Regions from separate parts of the Streptomyces sp. NPDC005423 genome, predicted to be linked through region 1. Evidence: riboswitches for the same ligand, from Rfam matches in the RefSeq annotation. Region 1 holds a riboswitch; the other holds the start of a gene.

Region 1 (14,683 bases):
CCTGGCGACGCTGGCCGGCGGCCGCACCGAGAAGAAGCGCCCCCGCGCCGTCATCCTCACCCCGACGCGTGAGCTCGCGATGCAGGTCGCGGACGCCCTCCAGCCCTACGGCGACGTCCTCGGCCTGAAGATGAAGGTCGTCTGCGGCGGCACGTCCATGAGCAACCAGATCTACGCCCTCGAGCGTGGCGTCGACGTTCTGGTCGCCACCCCGGGCCGGCTGCGCGACATCATCAACCGCGGCGCCTGCTCCCTGGAGGACGTGCAGATCGCGGTCCTCGACGAGGCCGACCAGATGTCGGACCTGGGCTTCCTGCCCGAGGTCACCGAGCTGCTCGACCAGATCCCGGGCGGCGGCCAGCGCATGCTGTTCTCGGCGACCATGGAGAACGAGATCTCCACGCTGGTCAAGCGCTACCTGACCGACCCGGTCACGCACGAGGTCGACAGCGCCCAGGGCAACGTCACCACGATGTCCCACCACATCCTGATCGTGAAGCCCAAGGACAAGGCGCCGGTCACCGCCGCGATCGCCTCCCGCAAGGGCCGCACCATCATCTTCGTCCGCACCCAGCTGGGCGCCGACCGCATCGCCGAGCAGCTCTGCGACTCCGGTGTGAAGGCCGACGCGCTGCACGGCGGCATGACCCAGGGCGCCCGCACCCGCGTGCTGGAGGACTTCAAGAAGGGCTACGTCAACGCGCTCGTCGCGACCGACGTCGCCGCCCGCGGCATCCACGTCGACGGCATCGACCTGGTCCTGAACGTGGACCCGGCCGGCGACCACAAGGACTACCTGCACCGCGCCGGCCGTACGGCCCGTGCCGGTCGCACCGGAACCGTCGTCTCCCTCTCGCTGCCGCACCAGCGCCGGCAGATCTTCCGGCTGATGGAGGACGCGGGTGTCGACGCCGGCCGTCACATCATCAACTCCGGTACGGCCTTCGAGCCCGAGGTCGCCGAGATCACCGGCGCCCGTTCGATGACCGAGGTCCAGGCCGAGTCGGCGGGCAACGCCGCCCAGCAGGCCGAGCGTGAGGTCTCCCAGCTCACCAAGGAGCTGGAGCGGGCCACCCGCCGCGCGTCCGAGCTGCGCGAGGAGGCCGACCGTCTGGTCGCCCGCGCCGCCCGCGAGCGTGGCGACGACCCCGAGACCGCGGTCGCCGAGGCCGCCGCCGTGGTGGAGGCCGAGGCCGTGGTGGCGGAGCAGCCGGTCGCCGAGGCGCCGGCCCGTCAGGAGTCCTCCTCCTACGAGCGTCCGCGCCAGCAGCGTGACGAGCGCGGCAACTACGAGCGCCGTGACCGCCGGGACGACCGTCCCTCCGGTGGCTTCCGTCGCGACGACCGTCGTGACGGTGACCGCGGTGGCCGTTCCTTCGAGCGTCGTGACGAGCGTCCCTCCGGCTCCGGTGGTTTCCGCCGCGACGACCGTCGTGACGGCGGTGACCGTGGCGGCTTCCGCCGCGACGACCGTCCGTCGGGCGGGAGCGGTGGCGGCTTCCGTCGCGACGACCGTCGTGACGGTGACCGCGGTGGCCGTTCCTTCGAGCGGCGTGACGAGCGTCCCTCCGGCTCGGGTGGTTTCCGCCGCGACGACCGCCGCGACGACCGTCCCTCCGGTGGTTTCCGCCGGGACGACCGTCGTGACGGTGACCGCGGTGGCCGTTCCTTCGAGCGGCGTGACGAGCGTCCCTCCGGCTCGGGTGGTTTCCGCCAGGACGACCGTCGTGACGGCGGCGACCGTGGCGGCTTCCGCCGCGACGACCGTCCCGCGGGTCACCGGGGCAGCGACCGTCCCTTCAACCGCGACCGCCAGAGCGAGCGTCCGGCCTTCCGCACCGGCGGCCACGACCGCCCGTACGGCCGCCGTGACGATCACCGGGGCAGCGGAACCGGCACCGGTTCCCCGTCCGCCGGCCGCCGCGACGACAAGCCGCGCTGGAAGCGCAACGGCTGACGCACAGGCAGCCGGCCACAGGCTGACGTGAGAGAAACCCCCGCCCGGGTTCGGGCGGGGGTTTTTTCCGGCCACACCGAGTTTCTGCCGAGGCCTGTTCGAGTCGCTGAGTCGCGCATGTCACGGCGCCGCCGAGGGAATCGCTGGGGGCATGACAGATGACGCCAGAGCGAGCGGGCCGTCCGGACTCTCGGACGAGGAACGACTTGCCCAGCTCGGCTACACGCAGGTCCTGGCCCGCCGCATGTCGGCGTTCTCCAACTACGCGGTCTCCTTCACGATCATCTCGGTGCTCTCCGGCTGTCTGACCCTGTATCTCTTCGGCATGAACACCGGCGGCCCCGCCGTCATCATCTGGGGCTGGGTAGCCGTCGGCCTGATGACGCTGTTCGTCGGGCTGTCGATGGCCGAGATCTGCTCGGCCTACCCGACCTCGGCCGGCCTCTACTACTGGGCGCACCGCCTGGCACCCCCGCGTACGGCGGCGGCCTGGGCGTGGTTCACCGGCTGGTTCAACGTGCTCGGCCAGGTGGCGGTGACCGCGGGCATCGACTTCGGCGCCGCGTCGTTCCTGGGTGCGTACCTGAACCTGCAGTTCGGCTTCGCGGTCACCCCGGGCCGCACGATCCTCCTCTTCGCCGCGATCCTGCTCCTGCACGGGCTGCTGAACACCTTCGGCGTGCGGATCGTCGCCCTGCTCAACAGCGTCAGCGTGTGGTGGCACGTGGGCGGGGTCGCCGTGATCGTCGGCGCGCTGGCCCTCGTCCCCGACCACCACCAGTCGACGTCCTTCGTCTTCACGAAGTTCGTCAACAACACCGGCTGGGGCAGCGGCGTCTACGTCGTCCTGCTCGGCCTGCTGATGGCTCAGTACACCTTCACCGGCTACGACGCCTCCGCCCACATGACGGAGGAGACCCACGACGCGTCCACGGCCGGCCCGAAGGGCATCGTCCGCTCCATCTGGACCTCCTGGATCGCCGGCTTCGTCCTCCTCCTCGGCTTCACCTACGCGATCCAGTCCTACGACAAGGAGCTCGGCTCGGCGACCGGCGCACCCCCCGCGCAGATTTTGCTCGACGCCCTGGGCGCGACGGCGGGGAAGCTGCTGCTCCTCGTCGTCATCGGCGCCCAGCTCTTCTGCGGGATGGCGTCGGTCACGGCCAACAGCCGCATGATCTACGCCTTCTCCCGCGACGGCGCGCTCCCCTACTCCCGCCTCTGGCACACGGTCAGCCCCCGCACCCGCACCCCCGTCGCCGCGGTCTGGCTGGCCGCGGCGGGAGCGCTGGTCCTGGGCCTGCCGTACCTGATCAACGTCACGGCCTACGCGGCGGTGACCTCCATCGCGGTGATCGGCCTCTACATCGCTTACGTCATCCCCACCCTGCTCCGCCTCGGCAGGGGCGACGCCTTCGAACGCGGGCCGTGGCACCTGGGCCGCTGGTCGACGGCGATCGGCACGGTGTCGGTGCTCTGGGTGGGCGTGATCACCGTCCTCTTCATGCTCCCCCAGCTCTCCCCCGTCACCTCGGAGTCCTTCAACTACGCCCCGGTCGCCGTGCTGGCCGTCCTCGGCTTCGCGGCGGCCTGGTGGACGGCCTCGGCCCGCCACTGGTTCCTCAACCCCGACCACACCCGTACGAAGTCCCTGGCGGCGTCACGGGCGGGGGCACCCGAACCGGTCGATCCGTAACACCCGGACACTCGGCGCACTCCGCACCTTCCGGGCCCCGGACCGATCCCTTTCCCGTCCGACACGGCCGGGTCCCCGATACCCGATCGGAGACCCGGCCTCCTGCGGCTATGCTCGGGGAGGCAACATCGCCTGGGCCCTTAGCTCAATTGGCAGAGCAGTGGACTTTTAATCCATTGGTTGTGGGTTCGAGTCCCACAGGGCCTACCGCCGGAGCCCCCGCGTCGCAGCAAGCCGACGCGGGGGCTTCACTCGTCGGCGGTTGTTCGCAGTCGCTTCGCAGTCGTTCGGCGGCGCCGCTGCGGTCTGCCCGTCAACTCCGTTGTCACAGGGCCGACTTGATGGTGTGGAGTACCGCGTCGGCCATGCCCTGCTCGCCCCGTTCGTTGGGGTGCACCGGCGCGGCCGGGCTGCGCGGGGAGAGGGGCTCGATCCAGCGGGTGGCCTCGGGGGAGCAGGCGCCGAGGTTCTCGGAGGGGGTGTACGTGTCGACGTAGCCCACGCCCGCCCGCTCGGCACGTTCGCGGAGCATGGTGTTGAGCTGCTGTTCCTTGGCGCGGAGGTAGGCGACGTCGCCGGGGGCCAGGTTCATGGCGCGGGCGCATGCCGTGTTGTCGGCGGGGAGGATCGCCGGGTACGCGACGACGTAGACGCGGGCTTCGGGGGCGCGGCGCCGGACCTGGGTCAGTACGGCGGTGAGCTGCCGGCCCGCGTCCTCGATCCGCTCCGCGACGGCGTCGGCGCCCGCGGAGACGTACACGCGTGCGCAGGGGGCGTCCTCGTGGAGGTACTTGCCGCTGCCGGTCATCTTGTACAGCATGCCCATCGCCACGCAGCGTTTGATCATCGAGCTGAAGCCGATGTCGTTGCCGCCGATGCCGAGGGTGACGAGGCGGGTGGTGTCGTGGACGGCGCTGAGCTGGGCGGGGTTGATGCCGTCGTCGGTGTTCTGGGGGGCGGCGAGGTCGGTGGTGGTGGCGCCGCTGCAGCTCATGTCGCGGAAGTCGGTTGCCTTGACGCCGAGTTCGGCGGCGACGAGGGAGGGGTAGTTGCGGTCGGAACGGTCGCAGCCGGGAGGCCGGCCGGTGCTGCCGGGGAGGCCGGGGGCGGCCGTGTAGGAGTCGCCGAGGGCCACGTACGGGCCCTTCGGCGGGGCGACGTAGGCGATGCCGGTGCGGGGTGCCTCGCCGTGGTGGTTGACGACGAGGGTGGTGACCAGGGTGCCGCACGCGAGTGCCCCGGCCAGGCCGGCTCGTACGGAGGTTTTCATGGGGGTCCTCTCGAAGGGGCGACTCGGCCGGCGGGGCGGGCAGTTGGGGTGGGCGCGGTAGGCGTGACGGTGCCGGCGCTTCCTGTCGTTCCGGCGGTTCCGGCGGATCTGGCGGTTCTGGTCGTTCTGGCTCTGTTCTCTGGCGTTCCCGGATCGACTTGTGCGGCGCTGGTGTGCGGTTCGGCTCCGGCTCCTGCTCCGCCCTCTTGGTCCGGGCGGGGCGAGCGGGAGAGGCGCCGGGTCCGGCGGCAGTGGGGGGAGTGATCCGCCGCGGGGCCGGGCATGGCGCCGCGTCACCGTCCCCACGGGATGCGGCACCGGGGGTCGGCACGGCGGTGGGCAGCCCCGTCCTTACGCCTGCGGGGACCCTGGCCATGGATGTGCCGGTCATGGATGTGCCGGCACCACCGGGAGGGGAGGCCGTACGGCCCAGTCGGTACAGGGGAAGCGGTCATGGCTGGGGGAGGCCTCCACGTCGGCGGTCGGTCGGGATCGTGGTCCCAAGCCTTCCGCCGGCCGCCCCGCGGTACGAGGGGGCGCCCTCCCCGAACGATGGTGCGGCCCGCTGCACCATCGGCCGGTTCCGCTCAGCCCGCGGTGAGTTCCGTCAACTCGCCCAGCGGCAGGGTGTGCTGGGTCTGGAGGACCTTCGCGCGGAGGTAACGGACGTTGTGCGCTGTGGTGAACACCCCTGTCGGCACACGGTCGTTCACCTCCACACCCAACGCATTCAACTGCGCTGCCTTGTCGGGGTTGTTGGAGAGCAGGTCCAGGGAGGTGATGCCGAGGGCGCCGAGCATCTGGGCGGCCGCCGTGTAGTCGCGGGCGTCCTCGGGGAGGCCGAGGGCCGCGTTCGCCTCGTAGGTGTCGAGACCCTGGTCCTGGAGGGCGTAGGCGTCGAGCTTGTTGTAGAGGCCGATGCCGCGGCCCTCCTGGCGGAGGTAGAGCAGCACTCCGCCGCGCTCGGCGATCCGCTCGACCGCCTCGCGCAGCTGCGGGCCGCAGTCGCAACGGGCGGAGCCGAAGACATCACCGGTCAGGCACTCCGAGTGCAGCCGCACCAGCGGGGTGGCGCCGGGGTCCGGTTCGCCGAGGACGACCGCCAGGTGTTCCCGGCCGTCGGTCAGGCCGTGGAAGGTGACCAGTTCGGCGTCGGCGCTGTAGCCGTCCTGGAAGCGCAGCGGTACCCGGACGCGGCCGCGCGGGGTGGCGGCGGGGAAGTCGGGCATGCGGGCCTCCGGGGTCCGTCCGTGGCTGGCCGGTCTGTTTCAGTTTTGAAGCAGATCCGCTTCCGGAGCCTACCGTATGCTTTAAATTTGAAGCAACGGCTTATGTGTGCCGCGCCGGATCACCCGCCGCTCCTACGGGGCTCCGGGCCCCGTTCTCACGAGCAGGACGGTGTGGAGCGGCGGCGCCACGGCACGTCGTCCGCCGTCGGTCGCCCGCCGTCCTCCTCCAGGGCCCGGGTGATCCCCGCGCAGATCGCCTCCAACTGCTCCACCTGTTCCTCGGTGAGGTGGTCGAAGAGGGCGCTGCGGACGGTCTTGACGTGGCCCGGCGCCGTACGTTCCAGGAGGGTCATCCCCTCGTCGGTCAGGACAGCCGTGCTGCCCCGCTTGTCCGAGGGGTAACCCTCGCGCCGTACGAGACCGTCCTTCTCCAGGCGGCTCACCGCGTAGGTGAGGCGGCTGCGGGTGATCTTCGACCGTTCGGCGAGGTCGGTCATCCGGAGCCCGCGGTCCGGGGCCTCGGAGAGGCTGGCGAGAATGGAGTAGTAGAGGTGGGGCATGCCGGCGTCCTGCTGGAGCTGCCGGTCGATCGCGTCCTCCAGGAGGTGCGTCGCGGCGATGTACGCGCGCCAGGCGCGCTGCTCCTTCGAGGTGAGCCAGCGAGTCTTCATGGTGCCAGTGTAGGTTTGTTTCAAACTTGAACCAAGTCCCGTCCGCCCCGCAGGGAGAGCGTGTCGATGTCCCAGCCCCACGTCCTGCTGTCCGCCGCCGTGTCCCTCGACGGGTACCTCGACGACACCGGTCCCGACCGGCTGCTGCTGTCCAGCCCGGCCGACTTCGACCGGGTCGACGAGGTACGGGCGTCCGTGGACGCGATCCTCGTCGGGGCCGGCACGATCCGGGCGGACAACCCCCGCCTGCTCGTCAACTCGCCCGAGCGGCGGGCCGCCCGAGCCGCCGCCGGAAAGCCCGAGTACCCCCTGAAGGTGACGGTGAGCCGGTCCGGCGAGCTCGATCCGGACGCCGCGTTCTGGCACACGGGCGGTGCGAAGCTCCTCTTCACCACCGGCGAGGGCGCCGCGCGCGCCCGCGGGCTCGGACTCGCCGCCGACGTAGTGGACCTCGGGGCCGAAGTGGAGTGGCGACCGCTCCTGGCCCACCTGCACCAGGTACGGGGGGTGGACCGCCTGATGGTCGAGGGCGGCGGCACCGTTCACACCCAGCTGCTCCGGCAGGGTCTCGCCGACGAACTCCAGCTCGTCCTCGCCCCCCTCTTCGTGGGCGACCCCCACGCCCCCCGCCTGTTCGGCCCGGGCCCCTACCCGGGTGGCCGGCTCCGCCTGGTGGAGACCCGCCCCCTCGGGGACGTCGTCCTGACCCGCTACGAACCCGTCGCCCCCGGCACCGGGACCCTCCCCGCCGCCGCCGACCGGCACTGGCTCGGCCTCGCCTGCGCGCTGGCCGCCGACTGCCCGCCCTCGCGTACGGCGTTCAGCGTCGGCGCGGTCGTCGTCGCCGCGGACGGCACCGAACTGGCCCGCGGCCACTCCCGCGAGGCCGGGGACCCGGTCGTGCACGCGGAGGAGGCCGCCCTCGCCAAGCTCGCCCCCACCGATCCGCGCCTCGCCACCGCCACGGTCTACACCAGCCTGGAACCCTGCACCCACCGCGCCTCCCGCCCCCGCCCCTGCGCCCGGCTCGTCCTCGACGCGGGCGTACGCCGGGTGGTGACGGCGTGGCGGGAGCCGGACACGTTTGTCGTGGGGGCGGACGGGAGCGGGTTGTTGGCGGCCGAGGGTGTCGATGTGGTCGTACTTCCGGGGTACGAGGAGTCGGCCAAGGCACCGAACCTCCATCTGCTCGGGTGAGCCGCCGCGGGCCCGCTCTGTTCCGGGCCGGCTCGGTCCCGGGGCCGGACCTTCCCGGCCGGCCGAGGCGCTGTGCTCGGCTGGTGTGCGATCCGGGGGTCCGCCGGGCGGTGACTGCCGCGTGGTGGCTGCCGGGCGGTAAGTGGGGGGCGGTGCGGGCCGGTTGGTGGTGCGGGCCGTGTCGGGGGGTGTCTGCCAGGGCGTGTTCGGAGCTTCCCGTGTGGTGGCTGCCGGGTGGGGGCTGGCGGGAGGCGGTCGTATTCGTCGCTGCGTTGGGGGCGACGCGTGCCAATCGTTGGCGGTCGGGGTGTCGAGGTGGTCGTACGTCCGGGTTCCAGGAGGTGGCCGACGCGCCGGACGGCCGTCTGTCTGGCTGAGCCGCCCCGCCCTCTCCGCGGAAGTGTGACGGTGTGGGCGAAAGTGTCACGCTTTTCTCGTTGTGGTGCCATCCCCCAGGGCGACGCATCGCCGCTCGCTGGGCCCGGGCGCGCCTGTCCTGTCGTGCAGAAGCATGACGGTTCGAGCAGAACTGTCACGCTTGTTCAGCACACCCCCCGTTGCCTGCTTCGTGGCTCCGCCATGACATCGCACGTTTCAGGACGCGGTTGCCGCCGTGGGGTGCGTGTTCGCCGTGGATGGAGGTCCCGGACGACTTCGTGGTCGGGGCGAGGCCGCCGAGGCCGGCGCAGGAGGTCAGGTGGGCGGCGGTGGGAAGGCTGGTGCCGTCGCCGACGGGGACCATCGGGGTGGCGGCGGTCCTGACGCCGACGCCCGGGTCGCGGCCCCTGTCCCAGAAAAAAGCGTGACGGATACGGCGAAACTGTCACGCTTTTCCAGCTCCTGCCCTCCCTCCCCCCAGACCTTCTCCCGACCCTCCCCGACCGGCCCATCAGATCCTGCGCCCCGGCAGTCCTCGGGTGACGCTGCGAGTGAGGCGCGGGTCGACGTGGAGGTTGAACAGATGAGGGCAGTGCGAGTGCGCGCGGCCGCGGTGCTGGGCGCGGCCGTGGTCATGGGGCTCGTCGCCTCGTGCGGGACGGCCGACACCGGTAGCCGGACCATGGCGCGGGCGCTGCCCGCCGACGCGGCGTTCACCCACCCCGGGGTGCTCGTCAGCAAGGACCAGCTGGACGCCGTACGCAAGAACGTCACGGCCGGGAAGCAGCCCTGGCTGAAGGCGTTCCTCGACATGCGGGACAGCCAGTACGGGTCGTACAGGTACCGGCCCACGCCGTACGCCGACGTCGACTGCCCGTGGGGCGGCAAGGTTGCGCACGGGTGTGTCGAGGAGCGGCAGGACGCGATCGCCGCCTACACACAGGCCCTGCTCTACAGCGTCACCGGCAAGCAGCAGCACGCCGCCAAGGCCCGGGAGATCATGGACGCCTGGTCGGCGAAGCTGAAGCGGCACACCGCCGAGGACGCAGACCTGCAGACGGCGTGGGCCGGGACGACCTGGACCCGGGCGGCGGAGATCGTGCGGTACGCGCCGGGCGCCGGATGGCCGGCCGACCGGGTGCGGCGGTTCGCCACCATGCTGCGCACCGCCTACCAGCCCGAGGTCACCGGCAACCTGCCGGACTACAACGGCAACTGGGACCTCGCGATGACCGACGCGGCCATCGGCATCGCCGTCTTCCTCGACGACCACAAGGCGTTCGACGCCGCCATCAAGCGCTTCCGCGACCGGGTGCCCGCCTACTTCTACCTGGAGAAGGACGGCAAGGTGCCGCTCACCCCGGCGGGCTCCACCCTGAACACCCCGCAGAAGCTGACGACGTACTGGTTCAAGCAGACCACCTTCAAGGACGGCATGGCGCAGGAGACCTGCCGCAACTTCAAGCACGTCGGGTACTCGCTGGCAGCCACCGCGCACATCGCCGAGACCGCCTGGCACCAGGGCGTCGACCTCTACAGCGAGGTCAAGGACCGGCTCCGCGCCGCCCTCGACTTCCACGCCCGCTACCAGCTGGGCGAAACCGCGCCCGCCTGGCTGTGCGGCGGCAAGGTGGAGCGGAGCATGGGGTCCGACCTGGAGGTGGCGCTCAACCACCTGGAGAACCGGCTGGACCTCCCCGTGCCCGCCGCGCACCGGCTCGTCGAGCAGACCCGGCCGTCCGGCACCGACGACCTCTTCGTCTCCTGGGAGACCCTCACCCACGCCGGAAACCCCGCCGACTGACAGCCGCCCGGCGCACGTGGTCATTCACGCCCCGCGGATGACGTATGCTTGAGACACAACGACGCGGGGTGGAGCAGCTCGGTAGCTCGCTGGGCTCATAACCCAGAGGTCGCAGGTTCAAATCCTGTCCCCGCTACTCAAGACTTGGGGCCGGAATCCGGAAACGGATTCCGGCCCCAAGTGTTTCTCCCCCTGTTGGGTCACTCGGCTCGCCTTCCGTTCCGGCTACGGGAAACCTGGAGGCGTGGAGCAGGAGGGGCCGTACGCGCGAACCGCCGGACGTCCACCCAGCGATCCCGCCCGCGACCTCGACCTCGATCCCGCCCCCGCCCCCACCCCCGGCCCCGGCCTCGGTGCCGCCCAGGCACCCGTACCGCAGGGCGCGGCCGAGGGGCGGCGGATCTCGTACACCCGCACGTTCGTCCGTTCCCTCCCCGTGCTGCTGCTGGTCGCCGGGGCGTTCTACGACTACTTCACCCCGACCCAGTTCACGGCCGGCCCGCTCTTCACCGCGGCCCCGCTGGTCGCCGCCCCGCTGTACTCGCGGCGCGGCACCCTGCTCACCGGCCTGGCGTCCGTCCTCGTCGTGCTCGCCACCCATCTCGGCCTCGGTATCGTGCTGCACGCCGCCGCGATCACCGAGTTGGTCACCGTGGGAACCGTCGCCGCGCTCGCCGTCCTGATCAACCTCCTGGTGCGCCGCGGCTACGAGCAGCTGGCCTCCGCACGCGAGATCGCCGAGGCGGCCCAGCGCGCGGTGCTGCCCGAACCCGCCGGGCGGATCGGCGGGTTCGACATCGCCGCCCGCTACGAGGCCGCCCAGGAGGACGCCTCCATCGGCGGCGACCTCTACGCCGTCCAGGACACCGCACACGGCGTACGGCTGGTCGTGGGGGACGTACGGGGCAAGGGCATGGGCGCGGTCGCTGCCGTGGCCGTGGTCATCGGGGCGTTCCGGGAGGCGGCCGAGCAGGAAACCACCCTGGAGGCGGTCGCGCAGCGGCTGGAGCGGGCGCTGGCGCGCGAGGGCACCCGGCGTGAAGGGCTCGACGCCTTCGAGGGGTTCACCACCGCCGTACTGGCCGAACTCCCGCACGCCGACGGCGTCGTCCGGATCGTCAACCGCGGCCACCCGCCGCCCCTGCTGCTGCACGGGGACGGCGTGCTGCGCGTCCTGTGCCGGTCCGGATCCTCGCCGCCGCTCGGCATGGGCGAGCTGGGCACCTGGCCCGACCGCGTCGAGGAGTTCGCGTTCCCGGGCGGGGCGCTGCTGCTCCTCCACACCGACGGACTCTCCGAGGCCCGGGACGCCCGCGGCACCTTCTACGACCCCGAGACGCGGCTCGCCGGAAGGGTCTTCCAAGACCCGGGAAGCCTGCTCGGCACCCTCGCCAAAGAGGTGCGCAGGCACTCCGGGGGCGGCACGGCCGACGACATGGCCCTCCTCGCCGTACGCCGGCCCTGACCGTCGTCACCCGCAGTGAGCGGGCGGCCCCGTTCCGAGTAACAACTGACAGACCGTCAATGGAGACTGTGATCGTGAGGTGAGGCCAACTCGCCCGATTTGCACCGGTCATGGGCCGTACGTCCGCGCCAAGAACCGTTAATGATCAAGCGGAACAGCTTGGAATACCCACCACCGGTCTATTAACGTTTGATAACGCAGCGCGGTCGTTACAGCCGTCACCAGAGACGGCTCCGCGCGCACGCGCCGAATCCCGCGAGGGAACCGGGGAACCACCACCTTGGGGTGAATCGCACGTCGACAGCCGTGGCAGCACGGCTGGTTGACGCGCGTAGGAGACCTTCCTGCTCCGAACCCGTCAGCTAACCCGGTAGGCGAGAAGGAAGGAAGGAGCACGCCCAGGTGGCGTCAGACCGGCCTGCCCCGGAAGCCCCGCTCGTCTACGGCGGTCACCGTCCCGACGAGGGCCCCTGGGAGGAGTGGAATCCCAGCGCGGAGACCCTCCGCCCCCACCGCGGCCGGCATCGCGTCGGCCGGCAGCGCGGCGGCGGGCTGGCCCGCAGCTCCACCGTCCTCGGCGTCGGCGTCATCGCCGCCGTCGGCGCGGGCGGAATGGCCAGCGCCCACACCGGCAAGCCGCCGGTCTCGATCTCCCTGCCCGACCTGCCCTCCGTGGGCTCCCTGCTGCACGACGCCCCGGCGGCGACGCCCAAGGGCTCGGCGGACGCGCTCAGCAGCGTCGGTGTGACGAGCGCCGACACCGCGGACGGCGCCTCCGACGCCGGCGAGGCACTGCGCAACCGGATCATGGCGCAGGCCGACGCCCAGCAGGTGCAGCTCGACGGCACGTCGCAGGCGACCGTGGAGGCCGCCGTCGCCCAGCAGGCCGACGACGCGGCGGCGAAGGCGGAGCAGGCGGCCGCGAAGAAGGCCGCCGGCGCGAAGCAGGCGGCGGAGGCGGCCGCCAAGAAGAAGGCCGAGGCCGCGCACCTCGCCGAACTGGCCAAGCAGTACCAGCTGCCGGTCGTCTCCTACACCCTCACCGGCACCTTCGGGCAAGCCGGCACCATGTGGGCCTCCGGCTACCACACGGGCCTCGACTTCGCCGCGCCCACCGGCACCCTGATCAAGGCGATCCACAGCGGCACCGTCACCGAGGCGGGCTGGGCCGGGTCGTACGGCTACCGCACGATCATCACCCTCGACGACGGCACCGAACTCTGGTTCTGCCACCAGTCGTCGATCAGCGTGAGCGTCGGACAGAAGGTCGGCACCGGTGACGTGATCGGACGGGTCGGCGCCACCGGCAACGTGACCGGGCCGCACCTCCACCTCGAAGTGCACCTCAACGGCAGCAGCACCGCCAGCGATCCGATGACCTGGCTGCGCGGCAAGGGTCTCAACCCCTGAGCCCCGCCCGGCGGTAGGCGCGCACAACTCCCGCCGTGCCTAAGGCCGGTAGGGGTTGTAGGCGGGGTACGGCGTCCCCGGGTACCCGTACGTCCCGGGGACGGGCCAGGGCGGCACCGACACCGGTACCGGCGGGGCCGTCATCCGCGCCGCGTACTCCAGCGCGGGCCGGGCCACCTCCCGGCGCAGCGCCAGCTCGTGCAGCAACTCCCTCTCCCGTACGGCGAATTCGGCGTCGGCGCGGCCCCGCCGCCCCCGGTGGCGCAGCAACGCCAAGGAGGTCGCGTACGTCTCGTAACGGGCGACCGAGCGGGCCGCCGGCCTGCCGAGGTGGTGCCTGGCGTACTCCCGGGCCAGCCGCCTGGCCCTCATCGACCCGAGGACGAAGGGTTCGACCGGCGTGAGCCAGCCCGCGACGACATACGCCGGAAGCTCCTCGCGGACGGTCCTCAGCTCACGCTGCCGGGTCCAGACGACGAGCCAGGTCAGCAGCCCGAACGCGGGAACCATCAAGGCGCCGTAGACCGCGAAGAAGCCGTACTGGCCGAAGGTGGAGGAGCCGTTCCAGACCGCGTGCATGCCCATCGCGAGCAGCAGCCCGGCCAGCGGCGGCAGGGCCCGCCGGACGGGCCGGTGCCCCGGCGACAGGGCCGCGACACCGAAGCCGATGCCCGTCAGCACGGTGAACAGGGGGTGCGCGAACGGGGACATGACGATCCGGACGAAGAAGGTCGCCGCCGTGACGGAGGTGATACCGCGGTCGCCGGTCAGCTGGTCGGTGCCGAAGGCGGTGCCGAGGTAGAGGATGTTCTCGGTGAACGCGAAGCCGGTGGCGGTGACCCCGGCCGTCACCGCCCCGTCGACGATGCCGGTGAAGTCCCGTCTGCGGAAGAGGAAGACGAGGAGTACGGCGGCGGCCTTCGCGGACTCCTCGACGACCGGCGCTATCAGCGTCGAGCCGAGGGTGTCCGCGCCGGAGGGGTCCGCGGTCGCGGCCGCTATCCACCGGGTGGCGAAGCTGTTGGCGACGATCGCTATCAGCGCCGCCGCGCACGCGCCCCAGGCGAAGGCGAAGAGGTGGGTGCGCCAGGGCGCCGGTTCGACCCGGTCCAGCCAGCGGAACGCCACCGTCAACACCGGTACGGGCAGCACGGCGAGACCGAGCCCGACCAGGAACCCCTCGGTCCCGGTCTGCTGCCGCACCAGCGCCAGGATGACGAGCCCGGACAGCGCGAGCAGGAGGATCAGGCCGCCGTACCCGGCCCTTCCCCACGCCCTCGACCGCGCCGGGCCAGGGCGCGGTACCCGCCACCGCCGCCACCGGTGCGCGGGCCCGGGCACACCGTGGGCCGCGGGGCCGCGAGGCGGGGGGTACGGCGGACAGGTGGCCACGGCATCGACCCTAACGACGGAGAAATCGGCCCGCGACGGTGGTTCGGCTCAGGGCTGTTCCCCGTGCTGTACGCGACGGAAGAGCAGATCGTTCACGACATGACCCTTCTCCAGTCCCTGGCCCTCGAAACGGGTCAGCGGCCGGAAGCCGGGACGAGGCGCGAAACCGCCGTCGGGCGCGGTGTTCTCGAACTCCGGGTGGGCGCCCAGCACT
Region 2 (14,683 bases), on a different contig from region 1:
CAGCAACATCGAGGACAAGTTCCCGCGCGCCCTGTGGGTGCGGCTGTTCATCTACATCGCCGCCGGCCACCTCTTCGCGGCCTTCGTCTACCTGCTCTTCTCGGTGGGCGCCAAGTAGCCCCCGCACCACGTCAGTCGAGCAGCCTGGCCCGCAGCCGCTCCCGCAGCGCGGGGGTGACACCGAGCCCCTGCTCCAGATAGCCGTCGACACTTCCCCACGTCTGCTCGGCGGCCTCCAGGGCCGCCGTCAGATACTCGGCCCGCGCGTCGAAGAGAGGGCTGAGCAACTCCATCACCTCGGGGGAGTAACCCGCGGCGGACGTACTGCTGCGGCGCACCTTGTAGCGGCGGTGCACGGCGTTGGACTCCAGGTAGTCGGCGAGGATCGCGTCGCGCTCCACCCCGAGGGCTAGCAGGGTCACGGCTATGGAGAGACCCGCGCGGTCCTTGCCCGCCGCGCAGTGCATCAGCGCCGGGACGCTCTCCTCGGCGAGCGCGCTCAGCACCCGGGAGTGCTCGGCGGTGCGCCGGGTGACGATCGCGCGGTACGAGGCGATCATCCGGTCCGCGCCCTTGCCGTCGCCGAGGAGTCCGCGCAACTGGTCGATCTCGCCGTCGCGGACCATCTTCCAGAACTCCGCGCCGTCGGCCGGGTCGCTCAGCGGCAGGTTCACGTTGCGCACGCCGGGCAGCTCGACGTCCGGGCCCTCCAGCTTCAGATCGGCCGCGTTGCGGAAGTCGAAGACCGTGTGCAGCCCCAGGGAGGCGAGGAACGCGGCGTCCTCCTCGGTGGCGTGCGCCAGATGGCCGCTGCGGAACAGCACCCCGTACCGCACCCGTCGTCCGTCCGCCGTCGGCAGTCCGCCCACGTCACGGAAGTTACGCACTCCGGCCAGCTCCGGCTCGGTCGACGGCACCTGCTGCGTCACGAGGGCTCCTTCGGCTCCGCCCGCCGACGCGGCTCACCGACAGGCACGCTCCGACGATACGACATGGGGTTCCCCGGCAATCAGTTGTCCACAGGCGTTGCCAGCGGCCCCCGTGACCTTGATGATGTCCGTGCTTGATCGGACCTGTTGGAATCTGTGAGGACGCAATGCCGGACATCGCCGAGAACGGCCGCACCTGGGTGCTTTCGGGACCCACCAGCAGCTACGCCCTCCATCTCACCGAGCACGACGAACTGCTCCACCTGCACTGGGGCCCCGCCATCGCGCTCGCCGACGCCGAGGCGCTCGCCGCCCGCCCGCTGCCCACCTGCTCCTCCTTCGAGTCCCCGCTCGACGGGCGCGAGGAGTACCCGGTCGAGGGCGGCCCCCGTTTCGTGCGGCCCGCCCTCTCCGTGCGCACGGCGCAACGGCGCGGCACCGAATGGCACTTCGAGCGGTACGAGACCGAGGGCGACGAGCTGCGGCTCCGCTTCCGTGACGGCGGGCTGGCGGTGACCCTGCACTACCGGATGCGCGGCGACGTCGTAGAGCGCTGGACGACGCTGGACAACGACGGGGCCGAGCCGCTGGAGCTGCTGCGCGCCGACTCCGCGACCTGGACGCTGCCGGAGCGCGAGGAGTGGCGGCTGTCGCAGTTGCACGGGCGCTGGGCCGCCGAGTCCCGGCTCGCACGCTCCCCCCTCACCTACGGCGAGAAGGTCATCGGCAGCCGGCGCGGCCACACCGGGCACCAGCACCTCCCCTGGGTCGCGCTCGACACCGACGCCACCGAGGAGCGCGGCGAGGTCTACGGCTGCGCCCTCGGCTGGTCGGGGTCCTGGCGGATCGCCGTCGCCCAACTCCCCGACGCCCGCGTGCAGATCACCGGCGGCGCCGGCCACGACGAGTCCGGACTGCTGCTCCTGGCGGCCGGCGAGACCTTCACGACCCCCGTCTTCGCCGGCCTGTGGAGCGACGGCGGCTTCGGCGGCGCGAGCCGCACCTGGCACGCCTACCAGCGGACCTACGTCATCCCCGACGCCGGCCAGGACCGGCCGGTGCTCTACAACTCCTGGGAGGCGACCCAGTTCGACATCTCCGAGGACCAGCAGGAGGCCCTCGCCCGGCGCGCCGCGGCGGCCGGTGTCGAACTCTTCGTGGTCGACGACGGCTGGTTCGGCGCCCGCACCAGCGACCGCGCCGGGCTCGGCGACTGGACCCCCAACCCGGACCGGTTCCCCGACGGCCTCGCGCCGCTCGCCGACCGCGTCCACGCGCTCGGCATGCGCTTCGGCATCTGGGTCGAGCCCGAGATGGTCAACCCCGACAGCGACCTGTACCGCGCGCACCCCGACTGGGTGCAGTACCAGCCGGGCCGGAAGCGGACGGAACAGCGCAACCAGCTCGTCCTCAACCTCGCCCGCGAGGACGTCCAGGAGTACCTGTGGGAACAGCTCCACGGACTCCTCTCCAACGCCCCCGTCGACTACGTGAAGTGGGACTTCAACCGCTGCTTCACCGACGCCGGCTGGCCCGGCGACGCCTATCCGCAGCGGCTGTGGGTGGACCATGTGCGCGCCCTGTACGCCCTGTTGGACCGGTTGCGGCAGGCCCACCCGGGCGTGGCCTTCGAGTCCTGCTCGGGCGGCGGCGGCCGGATCGACCTCGGCGTGCTGAGCCGTACGGACCAGGTGTGGACCTCCGACAACACCGACCCGCTCGACCGGCTCGCCATCCAGCACGGCTTCAGCCAGATCCACCCCGCCCGGGTCATGGCCGCCTGGGTCACCGACAGCCCCAACACCCAGCTCAACGGCCGCGTCAGCTCGCTCCGCTTCCGCTTCGTCAGCGCCATGGCCGGGGTGCTCGGGGTCGGCGGCGACCTCACCCGGTGGACGGCGGAGGAGCTCGCCGAGGCCCGCCGCTGGGTCGACCTCTACAAGGAGATCCGGCCGCTGGTGCAGCACGGCGACCAGTACCGGCTGCGCCCGCCGCGCGGCGGGCTGAGCGCCGTCCAGTACGTGCGCGGCGACGAGACCGTCGTCCTCGCCCTGCTCCAGTCACAGCACTACGGCGAGCCGCTCCCCGCGCTGCGCCTGCGCGGCCTCGACCCGACAGCGTCGTACGAATGCCTCGAAACGGGCGAAGTGCACCGGGGTGCCGTGCTGTTGCACCACGGGCTGGATGCCGGACTGCGCGGCGATCTCGATGCGACGGTTCTCCGGCTGCGCCGCATCTGAACCGCATGCCCGAATTGGCCACTTAGTCCCAACTCGATCCGGAATTGGGTTATCTGGGGAGGCGGCGCGTGAGCAGCGTCATATCCGTGACCGAGCGTCGTCCGTCATGTGCACGTAATAAGGGCGTGGCGCACGGGAATTGAGTGCGGCGCCGAACCGTGAATGCACGGAGGGTCACCCCTGATTCCCCCAACGGATCAACCAAAACGCAAAGTCGCGGAACTTCCTGCTTGTCCCTTTGTGCCTCGACCGCTTACGTTCGCCACCAATCCGGACGGACGCCCAATCCTGCCGCCGCCCGGAACCCGCACACACCCACCCGTACCACGGCAGGAGCGGGGGACCCACAGGCCAGACCGCCTGTTCCGGTCTCCGGAACAGGCTTGGGGTAAAGCCGCGCCCAGCGCGCGGCCGGACATCTCCCGTCCGCACCCGACAGCTCACCTCGCAGGCGCCGGAGAGGAATTCGCCATGCCCGCGAAGGGTAAGCACCGCCGTCCGAGGACCCAGCGCCTCAGCCGTTCGATCGCCGTCGCCGGAACGGGCGGCGCCGCACTCGTCCTCCCGCTCATGGGCGCGGCCGGAGCCCACGCCGCCACCGCGACCGCCGCTCCGGAGAAGGCCGTTCGGTCGGTACCGGCCGCCGCCGAGAAGACGTCGACAACGAAGGCGACGACAACGAAGGCGTCCGCAGCCAAGGCGTCCGCCGCGAAGAGCGCCGGTGTCCGGACGTACGCGGTGAGGACGGGCGACTACCTGTCGAGGATCGCCGCGGAGCAGGACGTCGACGGCGGCTGGAACCGGATCTACCAGGACAACCGGGAGGCCATCGGCGCCGACCCGTCGCTGATCCACCCGGGCCTGAAGCTCTCCCTCGGCCACAAGTCCGCGACGGCGACGACCAGTTCGTCCTCGGCCGACGCCTCGGCCAGTGCGAAGACGACGTCCACGACGAAGACGACGTCCGCTGCCCGGACCACCTCCTCGGACAGCGGCACGGCGACCGGCTACACGCTCCCCGTGACCGGCGGCACCACAGGCACCGGCTACCACGTCGCGGGCAGCATGTGGTCCAGCGGCTACCACACCGGCATCGACTTCGTCGTCCCGACCGGCACCACCGTCAAGGCGATCGCCGCGGGCACGGTCGTCTCGGCCGCCTACGACGGCGCGTACGGCAACGAGGTCGTCGTGCGGCACGCCGACGGCCAGTACTCGCAGTACGCCCACATGTCCCAGCTCTCCGTCTCGGCCGGCCAGACCGTGACCGAAGGCCAGCAACTGGGCCTGTCCGGCGCGACCGGCAACGTGACCGGCCCGCACGTGCACTTCGAGATCCGGACCACCCCGTACTACGGCTCTGACGTGGACCCGGTCGCCTACCTCCGCTCGCACGGGGTCGGCGTCTGACACACCCTCGACCGGCCCTCCTTCGGCCGACGTCCCTTCGACCGACGCCACTCCGACCGACACCCCTTCGAAGCCGCTGAGGGCCGGACCCACGATCCCCGGGTCCGGCCCTCGGTGTTGCCCCGCAACAACCCTGCGCAGAGGCTTATTCCGCCCTTGGGCAAGCCTTTATCAGTGGCTTATCTCACCGTACGTCAACCCCCGCTTACGATCGCGTAGGTCACATCCCGGGTGAATCATGGCCCCCGTGGCAGACGATTCGAAGAGTGACAGCAGAGCGGTGATCGGGTCGTACGTGGCGCTGGGGGACAGCTTCACCGAGGGTGTCGGCGACCCCGGCCCGGACGGCGCGATGGTCGGCTGGGCCGACCGGTTCGCGGTACTGCTCGCGGACCGCAGGGCCGAGGGCGACTTCGCGTACACCAACCTCGCCGTGCGCGGCAGACTGCTCGACCAGATCGTGGCCGAACAGGTCACGCGCGCCAGGGAACTCGCCCCGGATCTGGTCTCCTTCACCGCGGGCGGCAACGACATCATCCGTCCCGGCACCGACCCCGACGAGGTCGCCGAGCGCTTCGAGCGCGCGGTCGCCGACCTCACCTCCGCCGTCGGCACCGTCATGGTGACCACCGGCTTCGACACCCGTGGCGTGCCCGTGCTCAAGCACCTGCGCGGCAAGATCGCCACCTACAACGGCCACGTACGAGCCATCGCCGACCGCTACGGCTGCCCGGTCCTCGACCTGTGGTCCCTCAAGACCATCCAGGACCGCCGGGCCTGGGACGGCGACCGCCTCCACCTGTCGCCCGAGGGACACACCCGGGTGGCGCTGCGCGCCGGGCAGGTGCTCGGCCTGGACGTACCGGCCGACCCGGAGCAGCCGTGGCCCCTGCTGCCGCCGCGCGGCACGCTCGACATCCGGCGCGACGACGTGTACTGGGCGCGCGAGTACCTGGTGCCCTGGATCGGACGCCGGCTGCGCGGCGAGTCCTCGGGCGACCACGTCACCGCCAAGGGCGCGCTCTCGCCGTACGACATCAAGATGCGGATCCAGCGGGTGGCTTGAGGGGCGGTGGGGATGCTGGGGGCGCGGGGTGGGTCTGGAGCCGGTGCGGGACGTTGCCGTCCCAACCCGGTCCAAATCCTCGGTCATTCCTTGGTCTTTCCTTGGAATCGGGCCGCTGTGACCTCGGTGGACCGTCGTTGTCGGAGCGGCCGACCATAATGGAAAGCCTGACCGACTCCACCTGGAGGTATCGTGACCGGCTTCCGTCCCCTGAGCTCCGGGCTCCGCGCGCTGCAGCCCGCGGCCTTCGGCGCGGACCCGAGCGGCGAGCGCCTCGCGCGCATCCGCAGATCCCCCCATTTCAAGGACGGGGTCTTCCAGAATCCCGGGGGCCCGACCAGTATCCGGCCGTCCGCCTCGATGATCCAGTTCGCCAAGGTCTACTTCGACAAGGACGAGCGACCCCTGCGCGTCCCCGAGGGCACCGTGCCCGTGCACCCCACCGCCGTCGCCGATCTGGCCAAGCCGCCCGCCACCGGCCTGCGGCTGACCTGGATGGGGCACTCCAGCGTGCTGGCGGAGATCGACGGCCACCGGGTGCTCTTCGACCCGGTGTGGGGCGACCGTTGCTCACCGTTCCCCTTCGCGGGACCCAAGCGTCTGCACCCGGCACCGCTCCCGCTGGCCGCGCTCGGGCCGGTCGACGTCGTGGTCATCTCGCACGACCACTACGACCACCTGGACCTGCCCACGATCAGGGCACTGGCCGGCACGGACACGGTCTTCGCGGTGCCGTTGGGCGTCGGTGCCCATCTGGAGCACTGGGGCGTGTCCCCGGACCGGCTGCGCGAGCTGGACTGGCACGAGACGGCCAAGGTCGGGGGGATCACCCTGACCGCCACCCCGGCCCGGCACTTCTGCGGACGCGGCCTGCGCAACACCCAGCACACGCTGTGGGCGTCCTGGGTCGTCGCCGGTGACGAGCACCGGATCTACCACAGCGGAGACACCGGTTACTTCGAGGGCTTCAAGGAGATCGGCGCCGAGCACGGCCCGTTCGACGCCACGATGATCCAGATCGGCGCCTACAGCGACTTCTGGCCGGACATCCACATGACGCCGGAGGAGGGCATGCGGGCCCACCTCGACCTCCAGGGCGGCCGGCCGCACGGCGTGATGATGCCGATCCACTGGGCCACCTTCAACCTCGCGACCCACCCGTGGGCGGAACCCGGCGAGGGCACCCTCGCCGCCGGGCACGCGGCCGGCGCGCCCCTCGCGCTGCCGCGCCCCGGTGAGCCCTTCGAGCCGACGGGCGAGACCGTTCCCGCCGAGCCCTGGTGGCGCGGCGTGGCCCGGACTCCCCGGGGCGGCCGGCCCGCGGTGACTGAGCCGTCGATCGAGCCGTCGGCTGAGCCATCGGTCGCGCCGGTGGGCGAGGTCCCGGCCGACACGGGCCGTGACATCCCGGGGGACCGGGCCGAGGGCAGCGGAGCGCAGGAGACCGTCCCGGCGGGCTGAGAGCCGAGGCGGAGGAGACGGACGGCGGGGTCCGGAGAGCGAGGCGCTCTCCGGACCCCGCCGTCCGTTCAGTTCGTTCATGACCGCTTCTGATCAGGGACGATCGATTCACTTCCGTTCCTCGGTGGAGCTCCGAGGGAGTCAGCGGTCTGTCGTACGAGACCTCATACCAGAGGGGGACGCTGCCCGTAGGACTTTGTCAACTGCCCGTCGCACATGATGTCTTGGCGACTACTGTGAGTGTCCGTCGGACGACGCGGCGCCGGATTCCCTTCGGCGCTCTCGGCCGGCACCGCGATGGCGAACGCCCGAACCGCGCACCCCGCGCGAGTCATCAGGCCCGACGGACCAGTACGAGGACGCAGATGTCTCACCTCCGCGCACCGGCCGCCCGCCCGGACCGCCGTGAGGGCGGTCGGCACGGGCGGCCGGCCGCCCGCCCCGTGCCCTCGCTGCCGCCCGACACGCACCTACGGCCGCAGTTGCTGCGGATCGCGGTGCTGCCGCCGGTCGCGGTCGCCCTCAGCGGCTGCGCGGCCGTCCTGTTCACCGTGCGCTCCACCGGGACCCGGCCCGGCCTCGTCCTGTGGGCCGTGCTCGCGGGCGCCTTCGCGGTGACCCTCGCGGGCATCGTGATCGCCGCCGTCGCCGCGGGCCGGGCCGCCACCTCCGTCGACGACCGGGTCGGCGCGCTGCGCCGCAACTGCGCCCAGGGCGAGGCCGAACTCCGTTCCCTGGTCGAGGCGTTGGGGCGCGGCGAGCAACCGCCCCGGCGCAAGCCACGTCGTGGACCTCCGCGGGACGCCGACGACTTCGAACTGCTCGCCGCCGACGTGGCCCGCGCCCACGAGGGCGCCGTCACGGCCGTCGTCCAGGCCACCCGGCTCTCCAGCCAGGCGGGCAGCGAGCAGAAGGTCGAGGTCTTCGTCAATCTGGCCCGGCGCCTTCAGTCGCTGGTGCACCGCGAGATCTGCCTCCTCGACGAGCTGGAGAACGAGATCGAGGACCCCGATCTGCTCAAGGGCCTCTTCCACGTCGACCACCTCGCCACCCGCATCCGACGGCACGCCGAGAACCTCGCCGTGCTCGGCGGCGCCGTCTCCCGCCGGCAGTGGAGCAACCCGGTCTCCATGACCGAGGTGCTGCGCTCCGCGATCGCCGAGGTCGAGCAGTACTCACGGGTCAAACTCGTACCGCCGATCGACGGCACCCTGCGCGGCCACGCCGTCGCCGACGTCATCCACCTGCTGGCCGAACTGGTCGAGAACGCCACGGTGTTCTCGGCCCCGCACACCCAGGTACTGCTCCGCGCCAACCTCGTCACCTCGGGCCTCGCCGTCGAGGTCGAGGACCGCGGACTCGGGATGCCCGTCGGCGAGCAGACCAAGATGAACGCCCTGCTGACCGACCCCGACCAGGTCAACGTCGCCAGCCTCCTGGCCGACGGCCGCATCGGCCTGTTCGTGGTCTCCCAGCTCGCCCGCCGGCACGGCATCCACGTCCGCTTGCAGACCAACATCTACGGCGGGATGCAGGCCGTCCTCGTCGTACCGCAGGCTCTGCTCGGCTCCGGGCCGGTCCTGCCCGGGCAGCAGTCGCAGCAGCAGCCGCAACCGCAGCCGCAGGACATCAACGGCGCGGACGGGGCGGACCGTGCGGACGACACCGGCGGCGCGGGACGGCCGCTCGTACCGGCGCTGCCCACCGCACAGCCGAGTCAGCCGGCACCGAGTCCGCAGGCATCGGCCCCACAGGTGTCCGACCCGCAGGTGCCCGACCCGCAGGTGTCCGGTCCGCCGACCGGTTTGAGGCCCGCCACGTCCGCCGGACCGGAGTCGGGCGCGCCGGCCGAGCCCGCCCCGGCGGCTCCGCCGGCCGCGCCGAGGCGGCACCAGCGGCGCGACACCGCCACCCCTCGACGGCGTACCTCCACGGGCCCGGCGCACGCCGCGCCGAACGGCACCGGACCGGCGCCGCTGCCCGTGCGCGGCTCCCGCGACGAACGGGCCAACCCCGCGGAGGCGAGGCCCGGCATCCGGCCCGACGACCGGTTCACCGTCGCGCGGAACGTGACCGCGCCGCCCGCCCCCCGCAACGGCGCCGTGCGCGGCACCATGAGCAAGCCCCAACTGCCCCGCCGCCGCGCCCAGGAACACCTCGCGCCCCAACTGCGCGACGGGCCGGTACCACGCCAGGACAGCGACTCTCCCGAAGGCCACGACCCGGGCCTGATGGCCGCCTTCCAGCGCGGGATCGGCCTGGCGGAGGCCCAGCAGCACCTGGAGGCGGCGGACCTGACGGCCCCACCCTGGGAGCCGCACCATCCGGACCCCCACCCCGCGGTCCCGGACTCCCACCCCACGGCTCTGGGCGCCCCCGCGGCCCTCGGCTCCCACCCCAGGGCCCTCGACCGCTTCACCGCGCCGGACCGCGCGCCGGAACACGCGGCCGATCACGCGACGGACCACGCGGAACTGCCGATGCCGCCCCTCACACTCACCCCCCACCTGGACGCGGCCCCCACAGCCGAGGCGCACCTGCGCGCGGCCGGCCACGACCGCCCCACCCGGCACGACGGGAGCGCACCAGCCGGATGACCACGCACGTATCCACCCCCACCCCCACGAGCGCTCCCGCAGACCTTCGTACCCCAAGGAGTCGATCCACCATGGCGAGCGATGCGCCGACGACCGGACAGGTATCCGATCTCGACTGGCTGATGAGCGGCCTCGTGCAGCGGGTCCCGCACACCACGAGCGCGGTCCTCCTCTCCTGCGACGGGCTCGTGAAGTCGGTTCACGGCCTCGATCCCGACAGCGCCGATCACATGGCGGCGCTCGCCTCCGGCCTGTACTCCCTGGGCCGCAGCGCGGGCGTCCGTTTCGGCGACGGGGGAGAAGTACGCCAGGTCGTCGTCGAACTCGACTCGACGCTGCTCTTCGTCACCACCGCCGGCTCCGGCACCTGTCTCGCCGTGCTCGCCGGCCGGGAGGCCGACGCGGCGGTGCTCGGCTACGAGATGGCGATGCTGGTCAAGAGCGTCCGCCCCTACCTGGTGACGGCGCCCCGGCAGCACGCCGTCGGTTCGCCGGCGATGAGGCCTTGAGCGTGACGGCGGCCGGTGACGGGCCCTGGCTCGACGACGCCGCCGGCCGGCTGGTGCGCCCCTTCACGGTGAGCAACGGCCGCACCCGGCCCTCCGTCGCGTTCGACCTCCTGTCGCAGGTGATGGCCACCGGAGCCACCCCCCTCGGCTATCTCGGCCCGGAGCACGCGCAGGCGCTCGACCTGTGCCGCGCGCCCGTCTCGGTCGCCGAGGTCGCCGCCCATCTGAAGCTGCCCGCGGCAGTCACCAAGGTGCTGCTGTCGGACCTCGTCGACTGCGGAACGCTGACCGCCAAGCCGCCGACGTTCCACCACAACCCCACTGACCGGTCTCTGCTGGAGGCAGTGCTCGATGGACTACGACGACAGCTCTGACCACGAGAGTGGCCGCGATCGCGATCCCTTTCCCACCGCGCTGAAGATCCTGGTGGCGGGCGGGTTCGGGGTAGGCAAGACGACCCTGGTCGGTGCGGTGAGTGAGATCGCCCCGCTCAGCACCGAGGAACTGCTGACCACGGTGAGCGCCGCGACCGACGATCTCGAAGGCATCGAGAACAAGGTCGAGACGACCGTGGCGATGGACTTCGGCCGGATCACCCTTGATCCGCGGCACGTGCTCTACCTGTTCGGCACGCCGGGGCAGGAGCGGTTCTGGTTCATGTGGGACGAACTGTCGGAGGGCGCGCTCGGCGCGGTCATCCTCGCCGACACCCGCCGCCTGGAGGACTGTTTCGCGGCCGTCGACTTCTTCGAGCAGCGCGGTCTCGGCTTCATCGTCGCGATCAACGAGTTCGACGGCTCCCACCGCTACGACCCCGAGGAGGTACGCGCCGCCATCGACCTCGGCCCCGACATCCCCATCGTCCGGTGCGACGCCCGGATCTCCAGTTCCGGGGTCCAGACGCTGCTGACCCTCGTACGCCATCTCATCGCCCACGCGCCGGCGTCCGCGCCGAGCCACGGTGCCCACATGTGAGCCCCGCCCAACGCCACGGAGTCCGACTATGACGTACGTCCACTGGGACGGAGCCCGCCCATGAGCTACGACCCGCCCCGCCCGGCCGGTCGTCTGCTGCTCACGCCCGAGGACAGGGAGGCGCCGGCGCGCACCCGGCGGCTGCGCGGGCTGGGCCTGGGGGAGCGCCCGGAGCCGGCTCTCGACGCCTTCGCCGACCGGCTGGCCCAGCTCGCCGGAGCGCCGTACGCGATGGTCAACTTCATTGACGAGAACCGGCAGTTCTTCGCCGGGCTGCACACCCCGCCGGCCGGCCGGCCGCGGGCGCGGGCCGCCGTGGCGAAGCCGGAGGTGGGGCGGCAGCTGGCGCGCGACTACGGTTTCTGTCCCCATGTGGTGGTCCGGCGCAAGGCGTTGGTCCTGGAGGACGTCTGCGACTATCCGCGGTTCGCGGGCAACCCGGTCGTCGACGAGTTCGGCATCCGTTCCTATCTCGGCGCGCCCCTCATCGACCGGACCGGCATGGTGCTCGGCACCGTGTGTGTGGTGGACGTCGAACCGCGGCCGTGGGGGCGACCGGGCCTGGAGACCATCAAGTCGACGGCGGCGGAGCTGGTGCTGCGGCTGGAGCGGCGCGAGCTGTGGGAGTTCCGGGAGCCGCGCGGAAACGACGGGTTCCCGCTGTAGGAGTTCGGGTTCACGGACCGTCGCGCACTGCGGGTCACACTCTCCGTCCTGGTGCGGCGGACGGAGAGCGGCTGGCCCATCCTCCACTACCAAGTCTCCCGCCCCGAACAGGACTTGTCCGGCGGAGGCGCTCCGGGAGGCGCGCTGTCCGGGGCGTGAAGGAAAGCTGCGGCGCCGCTTAAGAAATCCTCGATGGACCAGCGCCGCCCCCCTGCGGCAGATTGCTACGCGTTTCCCCTCCCGACTCCCGGATCGGGACCGCCCGGCCTGGCCGGACGGTCCCGGACCCGGGGAACGCACACACAGGAGCCGTAGCGTTGAAGGCGCTGGTCAAGGAGAAGGCGGAGCCCGGGCTGTGGCTCGCGGACGTGCCGGAGCCCGCCGTCGGACCCGGCGACGTACTGATCAAGGTCCTGCGGACCGGTATCTGCGGCACCGACCTGCACATCCGGGCCTGGGACGGCTGGGCGCGGCGGACGATCCGCACCCCGCTCGTCCTCGGCCACGAGTTCGTCGGCGAGGTCGTCGGGACCGGCCGGGACGTCCTCGACATCAAGGCCGGTGACCTGGTCAGCGGCGAGGGCCATCTGGTCTGCGGCCGGTGCCGCAACTGCCTGGCCGGACGCCGTCACCTGTGCCGGGCCACGGTCGGGCTCGGCGTCGGCCGGGACGGCGCCTTCGCCGAGTACGTCGCCCTGCCCGCCGCCAACGTGTGGGTGCACCGCGTCCCCGTCGACCTCGACATCGCGGCGATCTTCGACCCCTTCGGCAACGCCGTGCACACCGCCCTGTCCTTCCCGCTGGTCGGCGAGGACGTCCTGATCACCGGTGCCGGTCCGATCGGCCTGATGGCCGCCGCGGTGGCCCGGCACGCCGGCGCGCGGAACGTCGTGATCACCGACGTGAGCGAGGAACGCCTCGCCCTCGCCCGCAAGATCGGCGTCAGCCTCGCACTCGACGTGACGGAAGCTCAGATCGCGGACGGTCAAGGGGAGTTGGGCCTCCGCGAAGGCTTCGACGTCGGCCTGGAGATGTCCGGCCGCCCCGAGGCGCTGCGCGACATGATCGCCAACATGACGCACGGCGGCCGTATCGCCCTGCTCGGCCTGCCGTCCCAGGAGTTCCCCGTCGACTGGGCCCGCGTCGTCACCTCGATGCTCACCCTCAAGGGCATCTACGGCCGTGAGATGTTCGAGACGTGGTACGCGATGTCGGTACTGCTCGAAGGCGGCCTCGACCTCGCGCCCGTGATCACCGGCCGGTACGGACACCGCGACCACGAGGCGGCGTTCGCGGACGCGGCGAGCGGCAAGGGCGGCAAGGTCATCCTGGACTGGACTCTGTAGCAAGGGAATTGATGATGTTCGACTCCGTGCGCGACGAACTGCGTACCACCCTCGACGAGATCCGCGCCGCCGGACTGTACAAGCCCGAGCGGGTGATCGGCTCCCCGCAGTCCGCGACGGTGCGGGTCACCGCGGGCGGCCGGCCGGGCGAGGTCCTCAACTTCTGCGCCAACAACTACCTCGGCCTCGCCGACCACCCCGACGTCGTCGCCGCCGCCCACGCGGCCCTCGACCGCTGGGGCTACGGCATGGCCTCCGTCCGCTTCATCTGCGGTACGCAGACAGTCCACAAGGAGCTGGAGGCGCGGCTGTCCGCGTTCCTCGGCCAGGAGGACACGATCCTCTACTCCTCCTGCTTCGACGCCAACGGAGGCGTGTTCGAGACCCTCCTCGGCGAGCAGGACGCGGTGATCTCCGACGCCCTCAACCACGCCTCCATCATCGACGGCATCCGCCTCTCCAAGGCCCGCCGCCTGCGCTACGACAACCGTGACATGGCCGATCTGGAACGGCAGTTGAAGGAGGCGTCGGGCGCCCGCCGCAAGCTGATCGTCACCGACGGCGTCTTCTCCATGGACGGCTACGTCGCACCCCTGCGCGAGATCTGCGACCTCGCCGACCGCCACGGCGCCATGGTCATGGTCGACGACTCCCACGCCGTCGGCTTCGTCGGCCCCGGCGGCCGGGGCACCCCCGAGCTGCACGGCGTCATGGACCGCGTCGACATCATCACCGGCACCCTCGGCAAGGCGCTCGGCGGCGCCTCCGGCGGTTACGTCGCCGCCCGCGCCGAGATCGTCGCGCTGCTGCGCCAGCGCTCCCGGCCGTACCTGTTCTCCAACACCCTCGCGCCGGTGATCGCGGCGGCCTCCCTGAAGGTGCTCGACCTGCTGGAGTCGGCCGACGGCCTGCGGCTCCAACTCGCCGAGAACACCGCCCTGTTCCGCCGCCGGATGACCGAGGAGGGTTTCGACGTCCTCCCCGGCGATCACGCCATCGCCCCGGTGATGATCGGCGACGCGGAGCGGGCCGGCCGGATGGCGGAGCTGCTGCTGGAACGCGGCATCTACGTGATCGGCTTCTCGTACCCCGTGGTCCCGCAGGGCCGGGCCCGCATCCGGGTCCAGCTCTCCGCCGCGCACTCGACGGCCGACGTGGACCGCGCGGTCGACGCCTTCGTCGCGGCCCGGGCGGAGCTGGACGCCTGAGCGGAACGGGTGGCTTGAACGGAACGGGTGGCTTGTACGGAACGGGGGCCGGGCGGCCCGTGGCCGTGGTCGTGGTGCCGGCCGCACCCGTGGCCGTGACCTGCCCGTGGCGGCGACCGGCCCGGACATATTGCGATAATCGGGCCCATGATCGAAGCGCGGCGGCTCCACATCCTCCGTGCGGTGGCCGACCACCGCACCGTGACGGCGGCTGCCGCCGCGCTCTATCTCACCCCCTCGGCGGTGTCCCAGCAGCTCACCGCCCTGGAACAGGAG

Evidence for each region. A riboswitch is a leader RNA that binds a small molecule or an ion and turns the genes downstream of it on or off. The one in region 1 is predicted to bind cyclic di-AMP.
Region 2: linked by a shared signal. The riboswitch ahead of ABZT12_RS30500 (M23 family metallopeptidase) and the one ahead of ABZT12_RS03750 (M23 family metallopeptidase) in region 1 are both predicted to bind cyclic di-AMP.

The regions. Positions count from the first base shown of each region.
Region 1 is NZ_JBEXET010000001.1:782,604-797,286, forward strand. It holds gene ABZT12_RS03695 (DEAD/DEAH box helicase) at 1-1,957, shown strand, start outside; gene ABZT12_RS03700 (amino acid permease) at 2,109-3,653, shown strand; tRNA gene ABZT12_RS03705 (tRNA-Lys) at 3,788-3,860, shown strand; gene ABZT12_RS03710 (SGNH/GDSL hydrolase family protein) at 3,979-4,923, opposite strand; gene ribA (GTP cyclohydrolase II) at 5,511-6,152, opposite strand; gene ABZT12_RS03720 (MarR family transcriptional regulator) at 6,308-6,823, opposite strand; gene ABZT12_RS03725 (dihydrofolate reductase family protein) at 6,890-8,020, shown strand; partial or broken gene ABZT12_RS03730 (transposase) at 8,604-8,795, opposite strand; gene ABZT12_RS03735 (alginate lyase family protein) at 8,982-10,202, shown strand; tRNA gene ABZT12_RS03740 (tRNA-Met) at 10,265-10,338, shown strand; gene ABZT12_RS03745 (PP2C family protein-serine/threonine phosphatase) at 10,447-11,667, shown strand; cyclic di-AMP (ydaO/yuaA leader) riboswitch at 11,902-12,059, shown strand; gene ABZT12_RS03750 (M23 family metallopeptidase) at 12,070-13,077, shown strand; gene ABZT12_RS03755 (PrsW family intramembrane metalloprotease) at 13,117-14,469, opposite strand; gene trmB (tRNA (guanosine(46)-N7)-methyltransferase TrmB) at 14,518-14,683, opposite strand, start outside.
Region 2 is NZ_JBEXET010000039.1:10,664-25,346, reverse strand. It holds gene ABZT12_RS30515 (DUF6126 family protein) at 1-118, shown strand, start outside; gene ABZT12_RS30510 (tyrosine-protein phosphatase) at 132-929, opposite strand; gene ABZT12_RS30505 (alpha-galactosidase) at 1,097-3,169, shown strand; cyclic di-AMP (ydaO/yuaA leader) riboswitch at 3,476-3,636, shown strand; gene ABZT12_RS30500 (M23 family metallopeptidase) at 3,641-4,579, shown strand; gene ABZT12_RS30495 (SGNH/GDSL hydrolase family protein) at 4,860-5,645, shown strand; gene ABZT12_RS30490 (MBL fold metallo-hydrolase) at 5,838-7,106, shown strand; gene ABZT12_RS30485 (ATP-binding protein) at 7,472-9,703, shown strand; gene ABZT12_RS30480 (roadblock/LC7 domain-containing protein) at 9,775-10,212, shown strand; gene ABZT12_RS30475 (DUF742 domain-containing protein) at 10,215-10,586, shown strand; gene ABZT12_RS30470 (ATP/GTP-binding protein) at 10,564-11,187, shown strand; gene ABZT12_RS30465 (GAF domain-containing protein) at 11,248-11,853, shown strand; gene tdh (L-threonine 3-dehydrogenase) at 12,171-13,199, shown strand; gene ABZT12_RS30455 (glycine C-acetyltransferase) at 13,214-14,407, shown strand; gene ABZT12_RS30450 (LysR family transcriptional regulator) at 14,555-14,683, shown strand, end outside.